3 regions of the Priestia sp. SRI_019 genome follow, and region 2 is predicted to be linked to each of the others. Evidence: predicted binding sites of a transcription regulator. Region 2 holds the regulator's gene; each other region holds the start of a gene.
What was found. Region 2 encodes LexA, which represses DNA repair genes until DNA is damaged. Its sites were predicted from a motif close to CGAACATATGTTCG; they were not measured.
Positions count from the first base shown of each region.

Region 1: a site for LexA is predicted at 4,999-5,012, ahead of AC2YJL_RS25330 (Y-family DNA polymerase). Genes of this name have one in related genera too.
Region 3: a site for LexA is predicted at 4,509-4,522, ahead of recA (recombinase RecA). Genes of this name have one in related genera too.

Region 1 is NZ_JBYCZN010000008.1:80,115-88,308, reverse strand. It holds gene AC2YJL_RS25350 (hypothetical protein) at 1-1,031, opposite strand, end outside; gene AC2YJL_RS25345 (serine/threonine-protein kinase) at 1,033-1,866, opposite strand; gene AC2YJL_RS25340 (hypothetical protein) at 1,867-2,520, opposite strand; gene AC2YJL_RS25335 (RES family NAD+ phosphorylase) at 2,950-4,146, shown strand; gene AC2YJL_RS25330 (Y-family DNA polymerase) at 5,056-6,321, shown strand; gene AC2YJL_RS25325 (YolD-like family protein) at 6,335-6,667, shown strand; gene AC2YJL_RS25320 (hypothetical protein) at 6,719-6,868, shown strand; gene AC2YJL_RS25315 (amidohydrolase family protein) at 7,030-7,773, shown strand; gene AC2YJL_RS25310 (GNAT family N-acetyltransferase) at 7,868-8,194, shown strand, end outside.
Region 2 is NZ_JBYCZN010000001.1:800,523-808,716, forward strand. It holds gene AC2YJL_RS04075 (cation diffusion facilitator family transporter) at 1-494, shown strand, start outside; gene AC2YJL_RS04080 (glycosyltransferase family 2 protein) at 531-1,508, opposite strand; gene AC2YJL_RS04085 (GtrA family protein) at 1,505-1,897, opposite strand; gene AC2YJL_RS04090 (glycosyltransferase family 39 protein) at 1,918-3,423, opposite strand; gene AC2YJL_RS04095 (magnesium transporter CorA family protein) at 3,903-5,348, opposite strand; gene lexA (transcriptional repressor LexA) at 5,561-6,178, opposite strand; gene yneA (cell division suppressor protein YneA) at 6,325-6,654, shown strand; gene AC2YJL_RS04110 (YneB family resolvase-like protein) at 6,708-7,376, shown strand; gene AC2YJL_RS04115 (DUF896 domain-containing protein) at 7,446-7,676, shown strand; gene tkt (transketolase) at 7,844-8,194, shown strand, end outside.
Region 3 is NZ_JBYCZN010000002.1:992,157-1,000,350, reverse strand. It holds gene AC2YJL_RS15340 (mechanosensitive ion channel family protein) at 1-684, shown strand, start outside; gene AC2YJL_RS15335 (class I SAM-dependent methyltransferase) at 911-1,672, shown strand; gene speG (spermidine N1-acetyltransferase) at 2,284-2,808, opposite strand; gene recA (recombinase RecA) at 3,296-4,345, opposite strand; gene arsC (arsenate reductase (thioredoxin)) at 4,789-5,211, opposite strand; gene AC2YJL_RS15315 (arsenic transporter) at 5,236-6,534, opposite strand; gene AC2YJL_RS15310 (ArsR/SmtB family transcription factor) at 6,553-6,876, opposite strand; gene AC2YJL_RS15305 (ArsR/SmtB family transcription factor) at 7,304-7,633, shown strand; gene AC2YJL_RS15300 (ArsI/CadI family heavy metal resistance metalloenzyme) at 7,670-8,104, shown strand.

The DNA.
Region 1 (8,194 bases), on a different contig from region 2:
TCTATTCGTTCATTAACCTTAACATTTTGAGCTGATATCCATTGATTTCTTAATTCAAATAGATAATGTTTAAAAGCTTCTCCTTCTTTCCAAGGGACATTAGCAGGATTCTCACTTTTTAAAAGGTTACTACAGTAATCGCAGTGGGGACCAAAGTACTCACTTAACCCTCGTCTATAAGCTAAAGATAATTGTGGTATTTTAAATTCGCTAAATGTATTTGCATCATAATACCATATACCTTTTCTTTTAATATCTTCGTTTTCATCATCATCAAAGAAAATTTCTGGGTCAAAGGATCTTACATTTCTAAAATTCCCACTAGCAATAGACGTAACACCAGCTGCTCCATAAATTAAACATTGCTGATTAGAATAACCTAAAAGAACCTTTTTACCTGATAAGTTTAGACTAATGAAAGCATCTAATAAGGAATATAAGTACTCCTCATCATCAATTAAATAATCTTTTGGAGACTTTAAAACTATATAATAGCCTTCAACATCATACAGTGTACACCTACTTATGAGTTCGTCAAAACTTTCCTTATTTTTCACAAAGTCCGGACCTAATGGCAAAGTTAGGTACTTATTAAAGCCGTGTCCACTTTCTAAAGCACCTTCTATAAGGTATTCCTGTATATTGAACCAATCATCAGTGGGAGAGTTTGTGAAAATATTCGGAATAATCAACTCATCTACATTTAGATTTTGTATCTGATAATCTAATACATTTTTGCAAAATTGTTTTGCATATGTACTATTAAAATCTACTGTTGAATATTCTAATTCTTTAAAATAAGGAAATTTTAATATTTTCTCCATGTTAGTCCTTGGTACATAAAATTGCGGATCAAACAGTATTTTTACATTTTTCTTTTTTAATTGGTGGGCATGCTTCTCCAAATTTTCTATTTTTGTATTTTTTTGTAGAGATCTAGGTGATAATATAACCCCTAGGTTATTGACCTTATCAGCAAATTCTTTGTTAATTCCCATCATTCCATATCCTTGTTGTAAATAAAAAGACATTTTAGTACCTCTCTTCTGCTAAGATTTCTTTAATCTGAAATACTGAAGCAGGTCTTCTGTGTACAGCTTTTTCTAAGCATTTACTAATTATCTCATCAAAATTTTCTTTACCAGTCTTTAATTTAGGAACCTTTAAATTGAGGGTATTTAAAATTATCTCTTCGCGACTATTTACTCCATTGGTAAAAGGGTTATAACCTTTTACCATTTCATACATTATAATCCCCCAAGCAAATAAATCTGTTCTATTACAAATTATCTTCTTTTGATTTTTAATCTGTTCAGGTGCTGCATATCCAACAGTCATTGGTCCAAAAAACGCTAAATCTGCAGTTAAAGATTCCTTGGATAAATCCCTAGCTATACCAAAATCAAGTAATACTATACTATCTTCTGTCACGATAATATTTTCAGGCTTTATATCCCGGTGAACTAAATGACTTTCATGCACTTTTTCTAGAGATTTTAAGATAGCAATCCCTATATTAATTACCTGATTCACGGCAATATTTGTGTTTTCGTTCATATAAGACCTTAAAGTTTGACCTTGGATAAGTTGTTCAATTACATAAATATAATTTGTTTTTTCAAACGTGATAAAGTCGTATCCGAATATTTTAGGGTAATCTTCACCTTCTAAATTAGCAGTTATCTCTAACTCCCTTATTGCTCTTTTTGCTGTACTATCGGAATGTAATTCAATTAATTTTAAAACAACCTTTCCATGCTCACGATGAACCCCACTAAATACCTCTTTCTGACCTCCACTCCCAAAGCTATCGATATCCTCAATTTCTGTAAAATTACCTTTACAAAACTCTAAAAGTTTTTCCATTCATATATCCCCTTTAATTAGCTTCTCATTTAGTTCCCATAGTAAGGGAGTGTTTATTATTTTTTTTTCTAATGGTTTTAGTAAGTTTTTTATTTTGTTTTTCTCTATAATCGACATTCCGATTCCTATTTCTTTACATTTTTCCATACACTTATTTAATACACTGGGGGAGAGTTCAGGTAACAAAATAGATGATTCATTTGTAAACCAGAGATGTCTTTCTGCTTGTTCAATAACATATTTCCAATTAGCTAATTTTGCTTCATATACTTGAATATTTTTAATAACTAATAGCTCTTTAGCAGGTTTTGATTTTACTAAATTTCCTTTTAAATCCACTAAATTCATCGAATTCATTTGAAGGAGAATATTTTTTATCTCCTTTTCATTTAATGAGAAAAATTGTTGTAGCTTACCAATAGATACCCAACCTTTCTTAAATAAAAAAGACAAGATATAACTATGTTTCCTCGTAAAAGTAATATCGTACATATTACTTTTACGCTCACCATATTTCCATTGATTATATTGTATTATTACAATATCGGGCCTACCAAAATTAGTTTCAAGCTCTGTTATAATTCTGGTTTTACTACTATTTGATTTTGTTTTAAGAAAATATTGTACTAAATCTGCCTCACTGTTAAAGTTCATATTTTATACCTTTATACCTTTATACCTTTATACCTAGAAAATGTTAATAATATTTTACACTTTTTCCACTGAAAATGTAAGAAACTAGTTATAATTTCTCGTTATTCAATTTATTCTTGAAAAGAATCCCATCAGATAGTAATAATCGGGAAAAATTTATAATAATTCATTGATTAAAGAATGGAATTATACTAACTGAAACTCATTGAAGTATTTAAATTAAAGACCAAAATGAGGTTAAATGAAATAATTGATGTTCGCTTTATCTAAAGCTAAGGCTAAGGTGAAAACGAGTCTGTATTATATTGTTCTGTTTAGATATAAGTATATTTTACTTTAGGACAATTTTATCGTTAAAATTAGGAATGCGGAATTTGATTAAAACAAAAGTTTAATCGAAATATTAATATAACAGAGGTGTTATTATCAATGAATGATTGTCAACAGATTTTCTGTAGTAATTGTAAGGAATATAGAGTGGTTTTTGAAGTGCTTGAAGAATGGCAGATATATAATGTTCCTGAAACGGTAAGAGGATATGAATATAATAGCCTCAAAGAATGTCCAGAATGTGGTAATTCTATTATGCTTGGTACATATGTAATAGAAGACATTGAATTATTTACATGTTCAATTGGTGAATTAATAGCCGAGAAAATTAGTGAAACAGAGATTGGAGAATGCCAGTATTGTAATGAAAACATTATCCTATATACTCAAAAGCATGGAGATCCTTCTGATTTAGAAAATGTTCGCACATTAGTGGAAGGTCACGGATTTCCAACTGACATTTCAAGTGAAATATATTTAAATATCTACTGTTCTAATTGTGGAAATGAATTAGAAAGTGATGATCCTTACGTCACTGCTGAAGAAGTAGAAAACTGGTATTCTAATGATGTTGAAATCGTGATTAATACCTTTAGTGGAACAACTGAACATGAAGGAAAAGATTTCATGAATTATCTCTTAAAAAATCCAATGTTAGGTATGAACCATGAATTAGGTCAGAAGATTTTCTTCCAAATAAAAAGTGGAAATATACCTAATTTAATAACAATAGAGGCTGGAAATAGGTTTCTTCGTGGAAGAACTAGAAAAGATAATGAACGAATGGCAAACTATATTCCAGAGGAATTGTGGAATCCACCTGAAGGAATACCATCGCAAGGGCGATATAACCCTCCAGGCATATCTTCTCTCTATATGGCAAGTAGCATGGATGTTGTATGTAATGAACTTGGCTTTATATACAATGAAGGTAAGTCGATAGATTTTGCAGAATTTTTATTGTTAGAGGACATGAGAGTATGGGATGTCAGAGATTTGGATATTGAAATATTTAGTTCAATGCCTTCTTTAAATCAAGGACTTAAACTCTCATACGAGTATATATTCCCCAATTTTATAGCCCAATGTTTAATGGCGAATAACTACAATGGTATTATTTATAACAGTACACGCGGAGATGGATACAATTTTTGTTTATTCAACTTTAAACGAGATAAAGATGTAGTAGTTGAAAGAGTCATTCCCTATAACTCTATAGAGAATGAACTAAAGAAAATGGATAAATACCCCAATAAAATCATTGATGAAGAGGTTGATACGGATTTACCCTTTTAATATTTCTATCAACCCTTTATAAATTCTCTACATAAAACAAGGGAACTTAAATTGATTTATAACTAAGGAAAAAACCTAAGGATAGTAAGGGATAACTTCTTGCAAATAAAGAGAAATCCGAACTATGTGGCTCTTTTTACTATTGAATCCTACTACTTTTCCATACCAATCTACATCTTTTCTTAGCCTGTTTCTAAATAGAGTTTGAGGAGTATATATGATAATAAGAAAAACAATAATAGAAAGGCCCAATTCTATTTTAGCAATAAAGAACAGCCATCTCAGGCGAGGCATTAAATTATTTTCACATTGTGAAGGTAGATAAAAGGCAGCTGAATAATAATATTTAGCTGCCTTTTTCGGAAGAATATACAACTGAAATTACACTTTATCCTCATATATTACTAATTTTACATGAAATATGTATTATTCTGTAATCTCCAAACTTTTTAATTTCTCTTGAAAAGTCACTTTTCTTCAATTTTATTTTCTTGTTAGTACCATCTCTCAATGCAAGAATCCTCAAATGAATTATATAACAAGTTCTTCTTTCTAAAAAATTTCAATTATTTATAAAATCTTTTTAATTTTAAAAAACTGTCTTCATCTCTAATTATACAGGGGGAAAAGGAGATGTTTGCAGATTCCTCTTAAGATTTTAACAAAAAGAGGTGATCTTATGGATTTATTTTTACTTAGTTCCTTGATTAGTGTTACTAGTAATGCTCTTTATCATGTGATTTGAAGTTATTTTCTTATTAAAAAAGAAAGACAAATCATAAAAGTAAAAGGATAATTTTTATTTTAGTTCCGATAGGATAGCAATAATCGGGAAAAGATTCCATTGAATAAAGAACGTTTGTTCGTATATAATAAAGAACAAACGTTCTTTATTGAGGAGTTATTCCAATGGATTATGGGCAGCTACCAAACAGAGTCATTATTTGTATTGATATGAAAGCATTCTATGCTTCCGTTTCTTCTGTCATAAGGGGGTTAAATCCGTTGAAAACAAGGCTTGCTGTTGTAGGAGATATCAAACGGTCGGGATCGGTTGTGTTAGCTGCCACACCTTTATTAAAGAAAGAAGGGATCAAAACAGGAAGTCGCCTCTTTGAAATTCCTAAAAGGAAAGATATCCATGTGGTGAATCCATCCATGGAGAGATACATCAAGGCTTCGAACTATATTTCTAGTTTGGTGTTACAGTATGTGGCTCCTGAAGACTTTCATGCGTATAGTATTGATGAGTTGTTTATTGATGCGACTGCTTCTTTGCATTTATTTGCTGAAACACCAGAGGAGCTAGCTCATCGAATACGTAATGAGATCTATCGCAAAACAAGACTGACAGCTACCGCAGGAATCGGTCCGAATCTCTTACTGGCGAAGGTGAGCTTAGATCATGAAGCAAAGCATAGCCCAACAGGGGTTGCGTATTGGCGATATGAGGATATTCCCTTTAAGTTGTGGTCGATTCATCCAATGAAGGATTTCTGGGGGATCTCGTCAGCTACCGAAAGACGCTTAAACCGTTTAGGCATCTATACCATAAAAGAGCTCGCTCTTTCTTCTAAAGAGATGTTACAAAAAGAATTTGGCATCTTGGGGGAAGAGTTGCACCAACACGCGAATGGCATTGATTTTAGCCGCATTTCTGATGTGTACATTCCTAGCTCTAGGTCCTTCGGAAAGAGTCAGATTCTCTTTCGAGATTATACAAGCCGAAAAGAAGTGGAATTATTACTATTGGAGCTATTGGACGATGTTTGCTTTCGTTTACGCATGCATCAAGTGGTGTCTCAAACAATCCATTTATCGATTGGCTACAGCAAACAAACAGGTGGAGGCTTCTCCAGACAAAAGAAAATGGGGCGGGCTTCCAACTTAAGCCAAGATATCTTTCCGTATTGTTTAACCATTTTACATACATATGATTCTGGAATGCCGATTCGCTCCATTGGCATTTCCTTATCCAACACCAGCATTCAAGAAGAGGAGCAAATGAGCTTATTTGAGGACATTGATCAGCGTGAAAGAGCCTATGCTCTTGCGAAAACAATTGATGAGATTCGGATGCGTTATGGAAAGAATAGTTTGCTGCGAGCTTCAAGTCACCTCGAGCATTCAACCGTTCGTTATCGAAATGGCTTACTTGGAGGCCACAAAGCGTAAGGAGGACAAAAACATGGAACCTAGAGGAATGAAGAAATGGCGCCCTTTTGCTACGTTGCCAGAACAATACATAGGATTACAGGAGATTATAGATAAGCAAGTAGAAGTAACGCAACCTGTTTTAACAGAAGAGCAAATGGAACAGATGAATTTCACCTTAATTGAAGCCTTACATACAAATAAAAAAGTGTACCTTACCTATTATAAGAGAGGACAATGCATAACAGAGACAGGGTCCATTCAGTTTGTTGATTCTCTCGGAGGTTTATTTGTTTTCATCGATGATGTATTTGAGTTAAAGAACAAAATGAGGTTAAGCGAGCTCATCGATGTTAGCTTAGCTTAGTTCCTGAAGAAATCGTGTATACGAAGCATTTATTTTGGTGGAGGGACGTTTATGTACAATTTTAGAATATATACGTTACGTGACGGTTCGAAGAGAATTATTAAACTAAAAGAAGGAGAATCCTTTAAACAGGAGCTTCAAAGAGCCGGTATTCAAGAAACGCAAATTTTCCAGATGCAACTAGTGGAAAAAACAACGTAATTTCAACATAGCTCATATTAAAGATTGCTTATGTCCCGAATATATAAATATACTAAATTCAAGTTAATTCAATAAGTTAAACTTATGCGTTTTAATAAATAACATAACATTTTCTTTTCGTTAGAGAGGTGGTAAATTAAAGAAAAGGAAGGGGAATTATAATGAGACTTTTTGATTCACATTTTCATATTATTGATTTCAATTTTCCAATTAACGAGAATCAAGGGTATTTGCCTCCTAGTTATGTTGTAGAAGATTATAAAACTGGAACTGCGAATTTGGATGTACTCGGTGGAGCCATAGTATCGGGTTCCTTTCAAGGATTTGACCAAGAATATTTAGTAAACGCACTTAAACAAATGGGTCCAACATTTTGTGGGGTAACTCAATTACCTTTTACCGTAACGGACGAAGAAATTATACATTTACATCGACATGGAGTCAAAGCATTACGTTTCAATATAAAGCGTGGTGGTTCAGAAGATTTATCAAAGCTCGATTACTTTGCAAGAAGAGTTTATGATTTAGTAGGGTGGCATAGTGAGCTTTATATTGATTCAAAAGAGCTACCTGAAATTGCATCAACCATTGAAAAGTTACCTGCTATTTCAATTGACCATTTAGGGTTATCAGAAGAAGGATTACCACATTTATTAAAACTAGTCGATAAAGGCATACGTGTGAAAGCAACAGGCTTTGGACGTGTGGAACTAAATGTTGAGAACGCTTTAAAATACATATATGAGGCAAACCCTGATGCTCTTATGTTTGGAACAGATTTGCCATCTACAAGAGCGAAAAGACCTTTTGAGTATAAAGATATTGAATTGATCCAAGAGTTGTTTGACCAACAGGCTGCTGATAAAATTCTATATACGAATGCTTTTAACTGGTATTTCAAGTAATTGTCCTTTTATATTTTTTTAGCTAACCCTTTATCCATGGTCCCTATTATAGGGCAAAGTTATAAACTATTCGTCCATTAAGGAGGAGAATTTATTGGAAAAAGGAATTAACTTTAGAATAGCTGCGGAACAAGATTTGGATAGAATTGTTGAAATGCTTAGTGATGATGAGTTGGGAAAGACGAGTGAGCGTTATGAACAACCACTACCAGAAAGTTATATAGCAGCATTTCAAGCTATCACATCTGATCCTAATAACGAGTTAGTAGTGGCTTATCAAGGAAATGAAGTAATCGGTGTACAGCAAATTACGTTTGTTCCATATATTACATACCAAGGTGGATGGAGAGCTACTATTGAAGGAGTTCGAACAGCTCCATCTGTACGTGGAAAAGGAATAGGTACGGAACTTATAAAATGG
Region 2 (8,194 bases):
TAAAGAAAGCAAAGCCAGCAACCAAGCTGGTCTTTATGGAAGATCTGGTAGCTACTGGAGGAGGCGTATTGGCGTTAATAGCCGTTTTCATTTCACGGTTTACACCTTTTCACCAAGCTGAAGGAATTGCTTCTATTTTAATTGGGCTTATGATGTTTTTCGTAGTAGGACGAGTATTTTTAGATAATGCTGCTGGAGCCCTTGGTGAAGCAGATAAAGAAATGGAAATAAAAATTGCCGCGATTGTCATGCAAGATGTACAAGTGCGGGATATTCAAACGTTAATGGTGATGAAAGAAGGAGAAGAGCTTCACGTTGAATTAAAAGTAGAAATTGATCCTTCTTTAACAGTGGCCGAAGCTGATGATATTAAAGATCGTCTGGAAAATCGTATTTTACAGGAAAAAGGAGTAACGGATGTTATTATTGAATTTGATGAAGATGATGGAATTCCGGACTGGGCGCCAAGTGATTTACAGCTTCAAAAAGAATAAAAACAAGGAAGAAAACAACTGTTTTCTTCCTTGTTTTTAGCTATATACTTTTTCACGTACGTTTGGAGAATCTGTTGAAGCTTTCGAAAAGTTAATGGTTTCACGTACAACGTAAATAGGTCTATTTTTACTTTCATCGTAAATTCTTGCGATGTATTGTCCGACTAGACCTAAACCAAGTAGCTGAATACCGCTAAAGAAGGTGATAGCTACCATAATGGAAGTCCAGCCAGGCTGAATATTTTTCCCTATCAGCCAAACAACAATCGAATAACTTAAAACTAAAAGTGATACAAAAACCGATAATAAGCCAATAACCATTACTAAACGCAAAGGCTTCGTTGAAAACCCAATAATTCCATCTGAAGCAAACTTGATCATCTTTTTTAAAGGATATTTTGTTTCACCAGCAAAGCGTTCATCACGCTCATATTCTACATATGTTTGCCTGAAGCCAATCCAAGACATCATTCCTCGTACAAAACGATTGCGTTCAGTCATTTTTTTGAATACATCCGCTACTTTTCGGTCGATAATACGAAAATCTCCCGTGTCTTTAGGGATTTCGATATCAGACATATAATTTAAAAAGCGATAAAAATACTTAGCCGTGGCTAATTTAAAAAAGGTCTCTCCGCTTCGTTTCTTGCGCTTTGCATATACAATTTCATAGCCTTGCTGCCATTTAGCAATTAATTCGGGAATCATTTCTGGCGGATCTTGTAAGTCCGCATCAATAATAACGATAGCATCACCTTGAGCATAATCAATGCCTGCTGTTACGGCAGTTTGGTGCCCGAAATTACGAGCAAAATCAATAACTTTTACGTTAGAATCCATAGCCGCTACGTCTTTCAAGATTTCAATTGTTCGGTCGGTGCTGCCGTCATTGACGAAAATGAATTCATAGTTAATATGATTTTTATGCATGACGGAAAGCAAGCGATTGTAGCATTCATTAGCTACTTCTTCTTCAAAATACATAGGTACCACAATTGAAATTAGTTCTCTCATGCTTTACCTCCTAGCGAGTGATGGTTTGTGTGCTTAAACGTCCATATTTTATTAAGGAAAAAATTGATAAACATTCCTATACAAGTAGACAACAGTTGTCCAATTATTGGATTAGCAGGTGTATAGTGTACAAGAAGGAATAAGCAGCTTGTATTAATTGCTAAAGTAATAAGGTTTACGATGAAAAATTGAGCTAACATCCATTTATGTACAGTTGCTTGAAACACCCACGATTTGTTCCAATAGTAGCTGTTTATGACGCCAATGAAATAAGATAGCACGTTAGCCAATATATAATTCATATCAAAATGAATGAGTGCTAAGTAACTGATAATAGTGAGCAGGGTATTCATTATCCCTACAAATCCGAATTTCAGGAATTTTATCACGGTTGTATAATCCCTTCTATTTAATTTATCTCTTCACATTTTGTCTTGGGTTCATTTTTAGTAAATCGTACTATTAAATAGGATAGAATCACTGAAATACCAAATCCTTCGAGCAGCATAAAGCTTGGAAAAATAAAGAATCGATAGCGAGTTTGAATTTCAATAAGCAAGTGAATAAGAACGTATCCTATGATTAGTAATAAAAACAGTGTATACGGATATTTATCCTGCTTCCTCAGGAATAAACATATAAGGACAATAATGGAAAGAATAGTAGTTGAAACATAAATGATTCTTTCATAACTTTGAGCAGCACTAATTAATTTCTCTTTATTAAAAGGTACATCTTCTTGAGGAGTTAATGAAATGCTCCAAAATGTAGATGCATCCGTTCCGCCCCACATATTTAGGAATTTAATGTGAAAGAGATCTAAAAGCTGCTCTTTATCTGCTACCCGTTCTTTAATTACCTCTTTTTCTGCTTCAGCTCGTTTTTCTCCAATTGGCATACCCATAAAACGACTAGCATCCTCTGAAGAATAAGAACCGCTTGTTTCATAATTAAAGCCAATGACGAACTTCCATAAAGGATCTCTGTTACTTAAAGGATATTTAGAAATACCGCTGGCTACAAAAGAATAGTTGATCAGCGCATTTGCAATAAAAAAAGTAGCCAGTATGCCTACGAGGTTTTTTCCTATTTTCTTTCGACGAGCTTTTAACTCAGCAGCATTCTTCGTTTTAATGTAAGGTTGAAGAATTTGCAAGATGAAATAAATGAAAACAGCGACGATAATAATGGGTCCTAGAGGGCGCATTAAATTTCCTAACGACAATAGAAGGCCAATATAAAGCCAGCTAAACTTGTTATGAGCATATCTTTTTATAATAAGGTAAAAAGCTGTATAAAATAAAAAAGTAGCTAAATGCTGGTTAGTTAACACTGAGCTATAGAGAATGTTCGGAATGTAGAACGCATATAGAAAAGCTGCCATTCTCCCAGCAAGTTCATTAAATACTTTTGCGCCAATTAAATAAATAAAAATAACGGTGCCAGTGGAATAAAAAATATTTAACAATTTTAATATAAAAATATTATCTCCAAAACAGCGAATAATAACAGATTCATAGAATGAAAAGCCTAGCTGATATACCCATGTAGTAAAATAAACGCTTTGGTTAAAGTCATAATTTCCTTTTGCGATATTACGCGCGGCATCTAACATGACAAGAAAGTCAGATTTTACAGGCGTTTGAACAGAAAGCATCCATGCTAGTCGAATACCTAAGGTCAAAACGATCAGTGAAATAAAAAAAACAGTTTTGTTCATGTATCTACTTGCAATAGCTATTAGAAAAATGACAAGGAAAGTGATAAATATTCCTTCAATAATAAATGAATTACTTAAAGCCAAGCCCTTTAATTCCAATGAATTTGTCATCGCATTATAACTGCCCCATAGAGACCACGTGAGAATAATGACACATAAAAAGATCAGGCTTTTGGATAAAAATGAGTTAAGCATATTACCTCCTGCAAATTATTTCAAAGATAAGGTACAAAATTCCTACCCTATGATACCATATTTTATTATTTTGTATATATTTTTCTTATAGAGTATAATATTAGACTGTTCTGAAATTACAACAGCGGCATAACGTTTGATAAAAGGGTAAGCGGAGTAGGCAGTGATTTAGTAATAGATAAAAGAGGTTGAGAAAAAAGGATTTTAGTCGAAGTGAAAAACGAACCATTAATCACCATGTTTGATTAGTGGTTCGTTATGGTGAACGTAGTTTCATTTGTTTAGTTCCTTCCAGCAGTTGATTGGAGGGCAAGACGAAGACTCCCGCGGAAAGCGAAGTCTTGCACGGAAATCAACTGCGGTGTAACAAGCAATCCCTACTAGCTTATTTATTCCATTTGTTCTCCTATAGATTCGCTTGATTTAGTTATGTCTCAATCTCTTCTTTTTTATCATGTGTTTTCTGATGCGAACAGCTTTTATGTTTTAAACCGATCTTTTAATAAATTCCATAGGGAACTCACTCCGAGACTAATGCTGATCAGAATTCCTGATAGAGCTACTATTAAAGCGATATATTCAAAGATAGAAAACTGCTTCATGCTATCCCAATTGATGTTTCCCTTTAGTTTGCTAATAACTAAATTCATTCCGTAAATACCGGAAAGAACCGTATAAATCGTTAAAATTAATAATAAGTAATTGTGACGTTTGGCTGCGATTTTCTCTTGATTTTGGTACAAAGTGCCAAGGGTTTCTTTGACTTCTTGATAAAGAGAATTGATGTGAAAGATTTTTTTAAAAAGCTCAGAAAACTCTTGACCTTCTGTGCGCGAGCTAATTTCTAAAAATAAATATTTACCTGAAAATACGGTAATAGAGCGGATTAGTCGTTCAATGCCCTCTGAATTTTTATGAAACGTGAGCTGAGAATACTCATAAGATAGTTTTAGCAACACGATTTTATAGAAAAAATGTAAAAATAAATTATAGTAATGCTGGCCAAATAGATGATTCATCAAAAGCTGATCCGTTTTAGAGTCTGTCGATTTAGAAATACATGAAAACACATGGTCTGTTATGACGTAATAGGTTTCAGGAGCCCACCTTTCATACACGTGTTTAGTATTATACGTTTTAATATACTCATGATTGTGTGCAGAAATAAACGCTTTCCCGTCAGGCGTATAGCTATTTAGCTGCCCAGTACGAAATAAAGTTGTGGAATTAATTTCTTGCTCTTGATTTACCGTTACATAACTTAACACAAACATCCGTTCATCGATAAAATAAGGAAGGCTCCCAACGTGCTGTTCACGCGTGGCTTCTTTCTTGATGTGTTCGTTCAAAAATGGCGCAAGCTGTGAAAAAATATAATCTTGCACTTTGCTATAGCGATGATGTTCATAGGTAATGGTGGATCCGTGCTCTTCAGCAAGCTTCGGTTCTAATACACGAAAATGATTCATGAATTCTAAAATATCATCATAGGTGTAATGATTATGGCTCATCTCAGTGCGAATGGTCATGACGCCAATTTCAAAAGGACATAAAAAAACATCCACAGACAGCACGTTGCTAGACACGGTGGTGGAGGAAGTGTGTAACGTAATGGTATGGTCTATTTTTTTTGAAAATCGAAGCAGCCCTTCTTTTTCGCACGAGTCAGGGAATAGAATACATTCAATGTAAGGAAGAAAATATTGATCCAGGCTATCATGAGATACGTAATACTGTTCTCCGTAGTATTCTTTTTCTAAATGTTTGTTTTGAATGGAAAAAAAATCGAACAAATTTTCTTTCAGTGCATGAACAAGCTGCTCTTTATTTTTTCGATCAAAGGAAAAAGGAAAAAGAAACATGTTCATTGCTTTGGTAGGTACAATGGTTTGAAATGGTTCTGTTTTCCTTGGTGTATTGGTCATAAACTACATCCTTCTTATGGTCGGTTGTATTTCCTTGTAAGAGTCGCGGAAATGCAGATAGAAAGTAAAAGGTGAAACAAGCTTTACAAAAACCGTTCTACCTGCCTGCGGTGATTCAACGTATCATTTATAATATGCCAATTTTTTTAGAAAACAAACGTAAAAAAAACCAACTAACATCATGATTAGTTGGTTTTACATACAGTGTCTGATTAGTGAATCGTGCGATATACACCAGTTACTTTTCCTAAAATCGTTACGTGGCGAAGAATAATAGGCGCCATCGTTGAATTTTCAGGCTGTAAACGAACGAAATTTTCTTCTTTAAAGAAACGTTTTACCGTTGCTTCGTTGTCCTCGGTCATAGCGACCACAATATCTCCATTATTAGCTGTTTGCTGCTGACGTACGATTACCATATCGCCATCTAGAATACCAGCTTCAATCATACTTTCTCCCATAATTTCAAGCATAAATACATGATCATCTGGAGAAACGAATTTATCTGGAAGAGGGAAATATTCTTCCACATTTTCAACGGCTGTTATAGGAAGACCCGCTGTTACTTTACCGATGACAGGAACATTAATGACATTGCTTTTAGGGATGTTTACTTCATCTAGCTGAAGAACTTCGATTGCTCTTGGTTTTGTTGGATCTCTGCGAATTAACCCTTTGCTTTCTAAACGAGCTAAATGCCCGTGTACAGTGGAGCTAGAGGCTAATCCTACCGCTTCCCCAATCTCGCGAACAGAAGGCGGATAGCCTTTTAATTTTACTTCGTGCTTAATAAAATCTAGTATGTCTTGTTGACGTTTTGATAGCTTCATATTTTTCACCTCGATTTTAGCTATTCTTTAGGTGAATTATACCACGTGGTGTGTCAATATACAAACATAAGTTCGAAGAATTCCATTGACAGAAACAAATGTTCTCAATAAAATAAGAACATATATTCTGATAGGGGGATCATAATATGCAACAATTCTTACATTCTATGAAACATTACGCTATTTTTTTTGCAGTTATCGCTGCACTTACATATGTATTGACGCTGGTTTTAGGAGCGGATAAAGTAGATTTAGACAAATATTCAACGGTTACTATTACAAAAGGAGATACGCTTTGGGACTTGTCCAACAAGTATCATAATCACCATCATTTGACCACCAATGAATTTGTCAAATGGGTTGAAGACGTTAATGATTTAAACTCAGATACTGCCCAGTCTTTATCTCCTGGAGATAAATTATATATTCCTGTTTTAAAAAATGAGTTACATAATCAAGTGGCAATTGAACAGTAGTGTGTAACGGCCGTTCCTGAATATTGTTAGAAGCCGAAAAGGTCGTGATAAAAGTGGACGCCATTATTTATTGCCGTGTCAGTACGGATAAAAAAACCCAAGAAACATCTTTACAGCGCCAGCAAGAAGAATTAAAAAAGCTTGCTAATCTTCATCATCTAGAGGTGAAAAAAGTCGTGATGGAAAAAGCAAGCGGATATGATGTAGACAGAGAGGGTATTTTGGATGTTCTTCATACAATGAAAGAAGAGAAAATATCCGTGCTGCTCATTCAAGACGAAACACGATTAGGCAGAGGAAATGCCCGAATTGCGCTGCTTCATGCTTTTCATAAAGAAAATGCTACCATCTATACGATTAGTCATCAAGGTCAGCTTCAGCTTTCAGAATCTGATTCAATGGTGTTAGATATTATTAGCTTAGTGGAAGAGCATCAGCGGAAATTACATAATGCTAAAATTAAAAGAGGAATGAAAAGAGCCGTAGAAAACGGTTATCGTCCGCAGAAAAATTTAAAAAATCAAGGAGTTAACTCGGGAAGAGAAAAAAAAGAAGCGCCGATTGAAGAAATTGTCCGCCTTCGTCATAACGGCTTAACCTTTGCTGAAATTTCAGTTACGCTAAAAGGTTTTGGTTATAATATTTCAAAAGCGACGGTACATCGCCGCTATCAAGAGTACCAAGAGAGTGCTCAATCTCTTGATAAAACGAAAGAGATTTAGTAAGATGACTACATGTTGCCGGAGCGGTTCGGTAATTTTAATTATTGATTATAAGGAGATAGGTTTTATATGCTATCAAAAGATAAACTTGCTCGTATTAATGCTCTTTCAAAAAAGGCAAAGGCTGAAGGGCTGACAGAATCTGAAGCGAAAGAACAGCAAGAGCTACGTCAGGAATATTTAAAAGTTTTCCGACAATCTATGACAAATCACCTTCATACGATTAAAGTTGTGGACGAAGAAGGTAAAGATGTTACGCCTAAGAAGTTAAAAGAGAGTAAAAAGAAGCGTCTTCACTAAGACGTTCTAGTAAAACTAGAGGGAGTGTTCCCTCTAGTTTTTTGTATATTTTTAATAAGGGGCACAAAAACTGTAAAAGTGGAAATTTTTTTGGTTCAAGTATTGTACAAATAAGCAAATCATTAGTATGATAACATATGTACATAGTTTTGAAAGGAATGAAGAGTATGACACAACGTATTGAAGATCTTTCGATTGCAACAATTCGTACTTTATCAATCGATGCGATTGAAAAAGCAAATTCAGGTCACCCAGGTATGCCAATGGGAGCTGCTCCAATGGCATATACATTGTGGACAAAATTCATGAACATCAATCCAAAGAATCCAAACTGGTTCAACCGTGACCGCTTTGTATTATCAGCAGGACATGGATCGGCACTATTATACAGCTTGCTTCATTTAGCTGGATATGACTTATCAATTGAAGACCTTAAAAACTTCCGTCAATGGGGAAGTAAAACACCAGGTCATCCAGAGTTCGGTCATACAGCAGGTGTTGATGCAACAACTGGTCCA
Region 3 (8,194 bases), on a different contig from region 2:
CGAGAAGAGACGCTCATGCACTTTTCTAATCAGGTCACAAGAGTATTGGGGCTGGCTTTTTTCTTTATTTATGTGCTTAGCCATTTCTTTGACTTCGGAAAGATTCTCACTAGTTCGGTAGTGTTGGCCAGTGCCCTGGCAATAATCCTCCAGCATATTATCCGTGATTATATAATGGGACTGACTTACTTGTTTGAACGCCAGATCCACCACGGAGATTATGTTATTCTCAACGGAAACCGTCAAGGGAAAATAGAAGAAATTACGATGCGCTACTTAAAGATTCGCCAGTATGACGGCTACCTCTATACCGTCTCATATAGCAACATTACAGAACTTCAGAACGGAACCCGAGGAAGACGCCGGGTAAATGAAAGTCTTATTCTCAACTATAGACAAAACCCGGACGATGCTTTCAAAGTAATGGAGCAGGTAGCACAAATATGTAACGAGAAATATGGCCACTATTTGCTGAAAGATGTGAATGGAATTCCTATAGAAAGTTTTCAATTTAATCAAATTACTGAACTGAACGTAGGTTTTAAAGGTCACCAATATTCATTATCAGGCCTTGTGAAGGAAGCTGATTTTGTAGATGCGGGTCAAAAGGTGCGATATGAACTCGCAATGGCTGCCTACAAAAATGACCTAATGATGGCTGAAAGCTTCGAGACAAGCCATTAAAAATAAAACTCGTACCTTGTTTATATACAAGCTTTTATATGTAAGATACAAACACCCTTGTGATTTTTCAAAAGGGTGTTTTTTATTTTAAAAAATATCTATTAAGTACTTCTCCAGTACAGATTAATTATCTGAAACAGAAAAAATTATTTAGTACATCTAAATTATTCTTCTAGCAACATGGTAAAATTAAACAAAACATTCAAAAGGTAAAGGGGGATTAACTATGGCGCAAAAATCTAATTATGCAAAAATCAACTCAAAAATGTGGGATGAATGGGCTTCAGCTGGAGGAGAATGGTCATTAGCTATTAATCATCAAGATTTTGTAGATGCAACTCAAGGTAATTTTGATATCTACTTAACACCTTGTAAGCCTGTTCCGCATAACTGGTTTATTCCATTTAAGGAAGCAAAAATATTGGGACTTGCTAGCGGAGGAGGACAGCAGTGCCCAGTCTTTGCAGCACAACATGCGGAAGTTACGGTTTTTGACTATTCTGATAAGCAATTAGAATTAGAAAAAACGGTGTCCACTAGAGAAGGCTATTCCATTGATTTAGTTAAAGGAGATATGAGCAAGGTATTTCCTTTTGAAGATGAGACGTTCGATATGATTTTTAATCCTGTATCAAACTGCTATATTCAAGATGTTGAACACGTTTGGCAAGAATGTTTTAGAGTTCTTAAAAAAGGTGGTGTTCTGCTATCTGGCTTTGCAAACCCTGCTCTTTATTTATTTGGAGAAGATGAGAAAGCATTACAAGTGGTTAATAAATTACCTTATGATGGAACTAAAGACACGGTGGAAAATGATGAAGAACTTATAAAAAATGGCGGTGTACAGTTCAGCCATTCATTAGAAACTCAAATGGGCGGACAGCTAAAAGCCGGATTCACCTTACAAGCTCTTTATGAAGATCATCACCATAAGGGGGAAATCACCAAATATATGCCTTGTTATATTGCAACTAAATCCATTAAATAATAGTTCGTTATCATGTTGAATGAGCTATCTCAACTTTTTCAATCGAATAAATTAGAAAATACATTTCAATCAAGTCAACTTAGATCTCAACTTTAGAATCCATCAAGATAAGAGGGAAGAGGTTGCAACTAAAATAGAAAATGGTGTTATTAAACCTAATGTATCTGATAGTCCGTCACTTATTCAATGACCTAAAGAGTATACTCAAGTGTTTAAAGGCGGGAGGCGACATCGCAGTCGAAACAAAAGGAAAAGCTAAATTAATTCGTTTCTTTACATATCGTGGGATGCTAGACAACTTTTCGGGATTTGTATATAACCTAAACGATAATAAGCCTTCAAAAAGCGATTTTAACGGGGACTTTAAACAAATAAAAAAAGTACATAAAAAATGGTATTATGTATCTTCTTATTAAAAATAGGGGCTTTAAATTATAATTCAAAGTCCTTATTTTTTAAGGATGCCGACAGCTCTAATTATGGTAATTAAGATTGTATATCTTATCTACTATTAAAAAGCACCTACTATTTTGATAGCAGGTGCTTCTTGTTACTTATTACTTATTACTTATTACTTTTTTAGTGACCAGCACTCTTATACTAGTTCAACCTTAGTTTTTATTTTTTGTTTGTAAATATTCTTTTTGAAACATACACATTCTTATAGCGTTATGATAGCTTCCATCAACAAAAAATTCATCTTTTAACTCGCCTTCAATAGAAAAACCAACCTTCTTATAGATATGAATTGCTTTTTCATTTTCTTTGTCTACAATTAAGTAAAGTTTATGCATATTCAATACCGAGAAGGCATAATTCATTGCTAGATTTGTGGCAACCATGGCGTAACCATGACCTTGATACGTAGGGTCAATGATAATTTGAAACTCTGCTCTACGATGAATATAATCAATTTCGACTAATTCCACTAATCCAAGCATATCCCCGTCCTTTTCAAGTATGAAACGACGCTCACCTTGATCGTGAATATGTTTATCATATAAATCCTGTAGCTCTACAAAAGCTTCATAAGGCTCTTCAAACCAATAAGACATAATATTTGCATCATTATTGAGTTCATGGACAAATTTTAAATCTTCTCTTTCCAAAGGACGTAACTTAAGTTCCTTATTCATTTCTCAAACCTCCACATTCTAGCATTACTTTAGCACTTTCCGTTTTAAATGTAAAAATTGCTGTAGTTTTAAAAAATAAGAGCTACATAACAATTCAAGGTTTGAATATAGGTCATTTTTCTACTTCTAAGGAACAAAATACACCATGTGGTATTTTAGTAGAGGGAAGTGGAAAGAACCTTCGAATTATTAATAATCATATTTTCGGTATTAAGGCTGCACATAAAAATGGAAACGCTCATACAATAGCTTTTTATGGATCCAAAGCTCCGCGTTCATTACAAAACATTGAAATATCGCGAAACCTACTTGAAAACCTGACCTTAGGTTTTAGTGAAGCGCTGACTCTAAATGGGGATGTTTTCGATAAGATATTCTTTACTTAGTTGCAAATCAATAGTCTTGACATAAAAACCCCCCAATCATTAGAGTTTTTTTATCTAATAATGGGGGGCAGTTCAAGCCGTGGCAAAGGTGTTTTATACTTTTATTGGTTTTCTTTTTCGCTATCGTTATTGTTATTGTTATTGTTATTGTTATTGTTATTAACATTATCACTATATTTGAAATCAATAATTCTTTTTCTAATTTCTTCTCTAATTTCAGGGTTTTCTTTTAAGAAAATCTTAGCGTTTTCTCGTCCTTGTCCTAAACGCTCCTCATTATATGAAAACCAAGATCCAGACTTTTGAACAATGTCTACTTCAGAACCGATATCTAAGATTTCTCCTTCTTTTGAGATACCTTCTCCATACATAATATCTACTTCAGCAATGCGGAAAGGAGGTGCCATTTTATTTTTGACTACTTTAATTCTTGTTTTATTACCAACTATGTCATTTCCTAGTTTAAGTTGTTCAGCGCGGCGAACCTCAAGACGAACGGAAGAATAGAATTTTAGTGCTCTTCCACCTGGCGTTGTTTCTGGATTTCCAAACATAACGCCTACTTTCTCCCTGATTTGGTTGATGAAGATGGCAATGGTTTTAGACTTATTGATTGCTCCAGATAGTTTACGAAGAGCTTGAGACATCAAACGAGCTTGTAAACCTACGTGAGAATCTCCCATTTCTCCTTCAATTTCTTTTTGCGGAACTAATGCTGCTACTGAGTCAACAACAATAATATCTACAGCACCACTTCTAACTAATGCTTCAGCAATTTCAAGTGCCTGTTCACCAGTATCTGGTTGAGATAACAGTAACTCATCAATATCTACGCCTAGTTTTCTTGCATAAACTGGATCAAGTGCGTGTTCAGCATCAATAAAGGCAGCTCGACCTCCATTTTTTTGTACTTCTGCAATTGCGTGTAAGGAAACGGTTGTTTTACCTGAACTTTCCGGCCCGTAAACTTCCATAATTCTTCCTTTGGGATAACCATTAATTCCAAGAGCTATATCTAAAGCTAATGAGCCTGAGCTAGATGCCTCAACTTTTGTATGTGTGCCTTCTCCCATTTTAATAATTGATCCTGTACCGAATTGTTTTTCAATTTGTTTTAGAGCCATATCTAGTGCTGCTTTTTTATCATTCATAATTTGAAACCTCCGATTGTTATTACGTTTACAATAAACGCCAAGGTATTTCGATAAAGAATAAGAGTTGGCTCAAATGTTTTTGCTCCGTGCGAGAAAATTTTGTGTTTAACTGTCTTAGTTTGTTCTGGTGTTCCTTTATTCATCTCTAAACCCTTAGTATCGAACAAATGTTCCTGTTGTGTAATCATACAATAAATGCATCTAATTGTAAAGGTGAAAGTTTTTCTACAAACTAGCTAAAAGAATATCTTATATTTATAAAAAGTAAGTTTATGCTTTCATATAAGTTAAATTAAATAAGAACCATTTTTAAATTTTTATGTACATGAATCTACCAATCTGATTAGACTAATGACGTATTCCTCATATTCCTAGTTACTATAAAACAGATTTCAGGAAGAAATAAAGCAGTCTATACAAATAGACTGCTTCTTGATTAATTATTTACCTGTTTCAGCAAAACGCTGAATACGTTCAGCGATTTCATCACGTACACGCTGGAAAAACGCCCATTTTTCTTCTTCTGTTCCTTCAGCTTTTGCTGGGTCATCAAATCCCCAGTGTTCACGCTTCACATGGGGAGGCGTTACTGGGCAGTGATCTGCTGCATGGCCACATAATGTAACGACCAAATCCGCATTATTTAAAATTTCAGGATCAATGACATCAGATGTTTGATTTGAAATATCAACACCAGCTTCTTTCATTGCTTTTACAGCATTGGGATTTAATCCATGAGCTTCTAATCCTGCACTGCGTACATCCCATTCATCATTATTGAGATGTTTTTTTGCCCATCCTTCAGCCATTTGGCTACGGCAAGAGTTACCTGTACATAAGAAATAAAGTGTTTTTTTAGACATGTGTAAAATCTCCTTTATAATGTGTTAAGAAATAATTGATAACCAAATATATAAACCAACAAGCGTAATAAACAATGTTGGGATGGTTAAGATGATACCTGTTTTAAAATAGGTTCCCCAAGAAATCTTAACTCCTTTTGTCGAAAGAACGTGGAGCCATAAGAGAGTGGCTAGAGAGCCAATAGGTGTAATTTTTGGTCCTAAGTCCGAACCAATGACATTTGCATAAATCAAGGCTTCTTTAATTGTACCTGTTGCAGAAGTTGCATCAATGGCCAAAGCATCAATCATTACGGTTGGCATGTTGTTCATGATCGATGAAAGAATGGCTGCAATGAATCCCATGCCAATAGTTGCTGCAAACAATCCATGGTCAGCCGCTGTTTGAATAAGGCTTGCTAATACTTCAGTTAGCCCTACATTACGTAATCCGTAGACAACCACATACATACCAATGGAAAAGAAAACAATTGCCCATGGAGCTCCTGCTAACACTTTTTTAGTGTGAACAGCAGGACTCTTTCTCGCTATTCCTAAGAATAAAATGGCAATAATTCCTGCAATAATTGAAACGGGAACATCGAAAAACTCACCAATAAAGTAACCAAGAACTAAAATGAATAAAACGATTCCTGATAAACGGAACATTTTTTCATCTTTAATAGCCTCAGCCGGTTTCTGTAAGTCATCTAAGTTGTATTTCTTAGGGATGCTTTTACGAAAGTACAAATATAAGACAACAATACTTGCCGAAAGTGAGAACAGATCTGGCACAATCATACGTGATGCAAATTCAGAAAAGCGAATACCAAAGAAATCAGCTGATACAATGTTGACCAAGTTACTTACTACAAGAGGCAACGACGTTGTATCTGCAATGAATCCACTGGCGATAATAAAAGGAAAGACCATTTTATCTTCAAATTTCAGTGCCCGTACCATGGCAAGTACAATAGGTGTTAGAATTAAGGCTGCTCCATCATTTGCGAATAATGCGGCTACTACAGCTCCAAGTAGGGATACATACACAAACATGCGAATGCCATTGCCTCCCGCAGCTCGTGCCATATGTAAAGCTGCCCACTCAAAAAATCCAATTTCATCTAAAATTAAGGAAATAATAATAACTGCAATAAACGTTAATGTTGCATTCCATACAATTTGAGTTACGTTTAGCACGTCATGGAAATCAACCACACCTGCTAAAAGAGCTAGTACTGCGCCTCCACATGCTGCCCAGCCAATAGACAAGTTCTTTGGCTGCCAAATGACAAAAATCAATGTCACTAAGAAAATGAGGGAGGCTACTATAACTGATACCACTTTACAAACCTCCTACTATTAGCAACAATTAATACGTAATCCTTGCTTTTCTAATTCTTTTAATCGTTCATCTTCGCTTGGTAAAGATTCAAGTACATTAAGGACAAACTGATAATAGCTGTTTTCTTTATTTAATGAATAGAAGATCCAATGTCCTTTTCGTCTTTCCTTTACAAGTTCGATGTCTCTCAATTTACGTAAATGTTGACTAATAGCCGGTTGACTTGCCTTATAGATTTCAACTAGCTCACAAACACAGCATTCGTTATTTTGGAGCAGTTTCATCATAGATAACCTTGTTTTATCGCCAAGCAGCTTCAGTATCTGTGCTGCTTTTTCCATTTCTATTTGCGTTTGTCCGTCCAATCTAACTCACCTCCTTGTTTTCGTATATAATTATATAACTATTTTATTATATATTCAATAAAAATATACGCTAAAATTAATCAAAAAAAATTGATTAATACCTTGATTTATCTAAATTTTCCAGATATGATGAATACATCAAAAAAATTGATTTATAAAAGTGAGGGTGAACGCAGTGAGAGTCAATAACTCTGGCAACTTATCTGTTACGTACTTTCGAGCCTATTTTCATTTAGTTATGAACACCCAAGGGATGGACCATAAGGAAGCACAAAACCTAATCTTTCAGCGTTTTTTTCATCAAGATCCTATGCTAAGAGGGGAAACTACATATCGTAACTTTAAAAAAGCTGCCGAAAACTTCGAACTTTAAATCAAAAAAAGTTGATGAAGGAGAATGACAATGGAAACAGTTAAGGAAGGAAAGCACCCATTTAAACAGTACGAACAAAAATTCAAAGCCCTTGCTGATCAAAAGAGATTAGAAATTATGTATGAGCTCTGCCAGCTAGGACAGACATGCGTATGTGATCTAACTGAATGCTTTGGAATGTCTCAATCTAAACTTTCCTATCATTTAAAGATTTTATTAGAAGCAAACCTTATCACAAAAGAAACGAAAGGGACATGGAGCTATTATGATTTAAATGATAAAGAGGTAAATCACCTGTTATCTGAGGAGCTTTGCTGCTTGTTTAGAAAAGATACAAGTAAAAGCGGCTCATGCTCTTAAAATAATATTGTTTATAATGCGAAGGAGGAAGTATAAATGAAATATGTTCACGTAGGAATTAATGTCACGAATCTAGAGGCGTCCATGGAGTTTTATCAAAAAGTATTTGGCGTTCAACCTGTGAAAACGAAAGTAGATTACGCTAAATTCTTAGTAGATGAGCCAAGATTAAATTTCACTTTAAACGTACGAGACGAAGTAAAGGGTAATCAAGTGAATCATTTCGGCTTCCAAGTAGAAACTCCTGAAGAAATCCATTCCCACAAATCACGATTAGAAAAAGAGGGCTTCTTTGCCCGTGAAGAAATGGATACAACTTGCTGCTATGCTGTGCAAGATAAGTTTTGGGTAACAGATCCGGACGGAAACGAATGGGAATTCTTTTATACGAAATCTGATAGTAAGATTCATACGACTGAGGATAGCGTTGGAGTGAATGAAAAGTCATCTGCAAACAACTCATGTTGTTAATGATTAATTGACTAAAAAGACAGGAAGAAGTAGACTCTTTCTGTCTTTTTTATTTAGCATAGAATTAATGATGTTTAGCGGAGTTTTCTT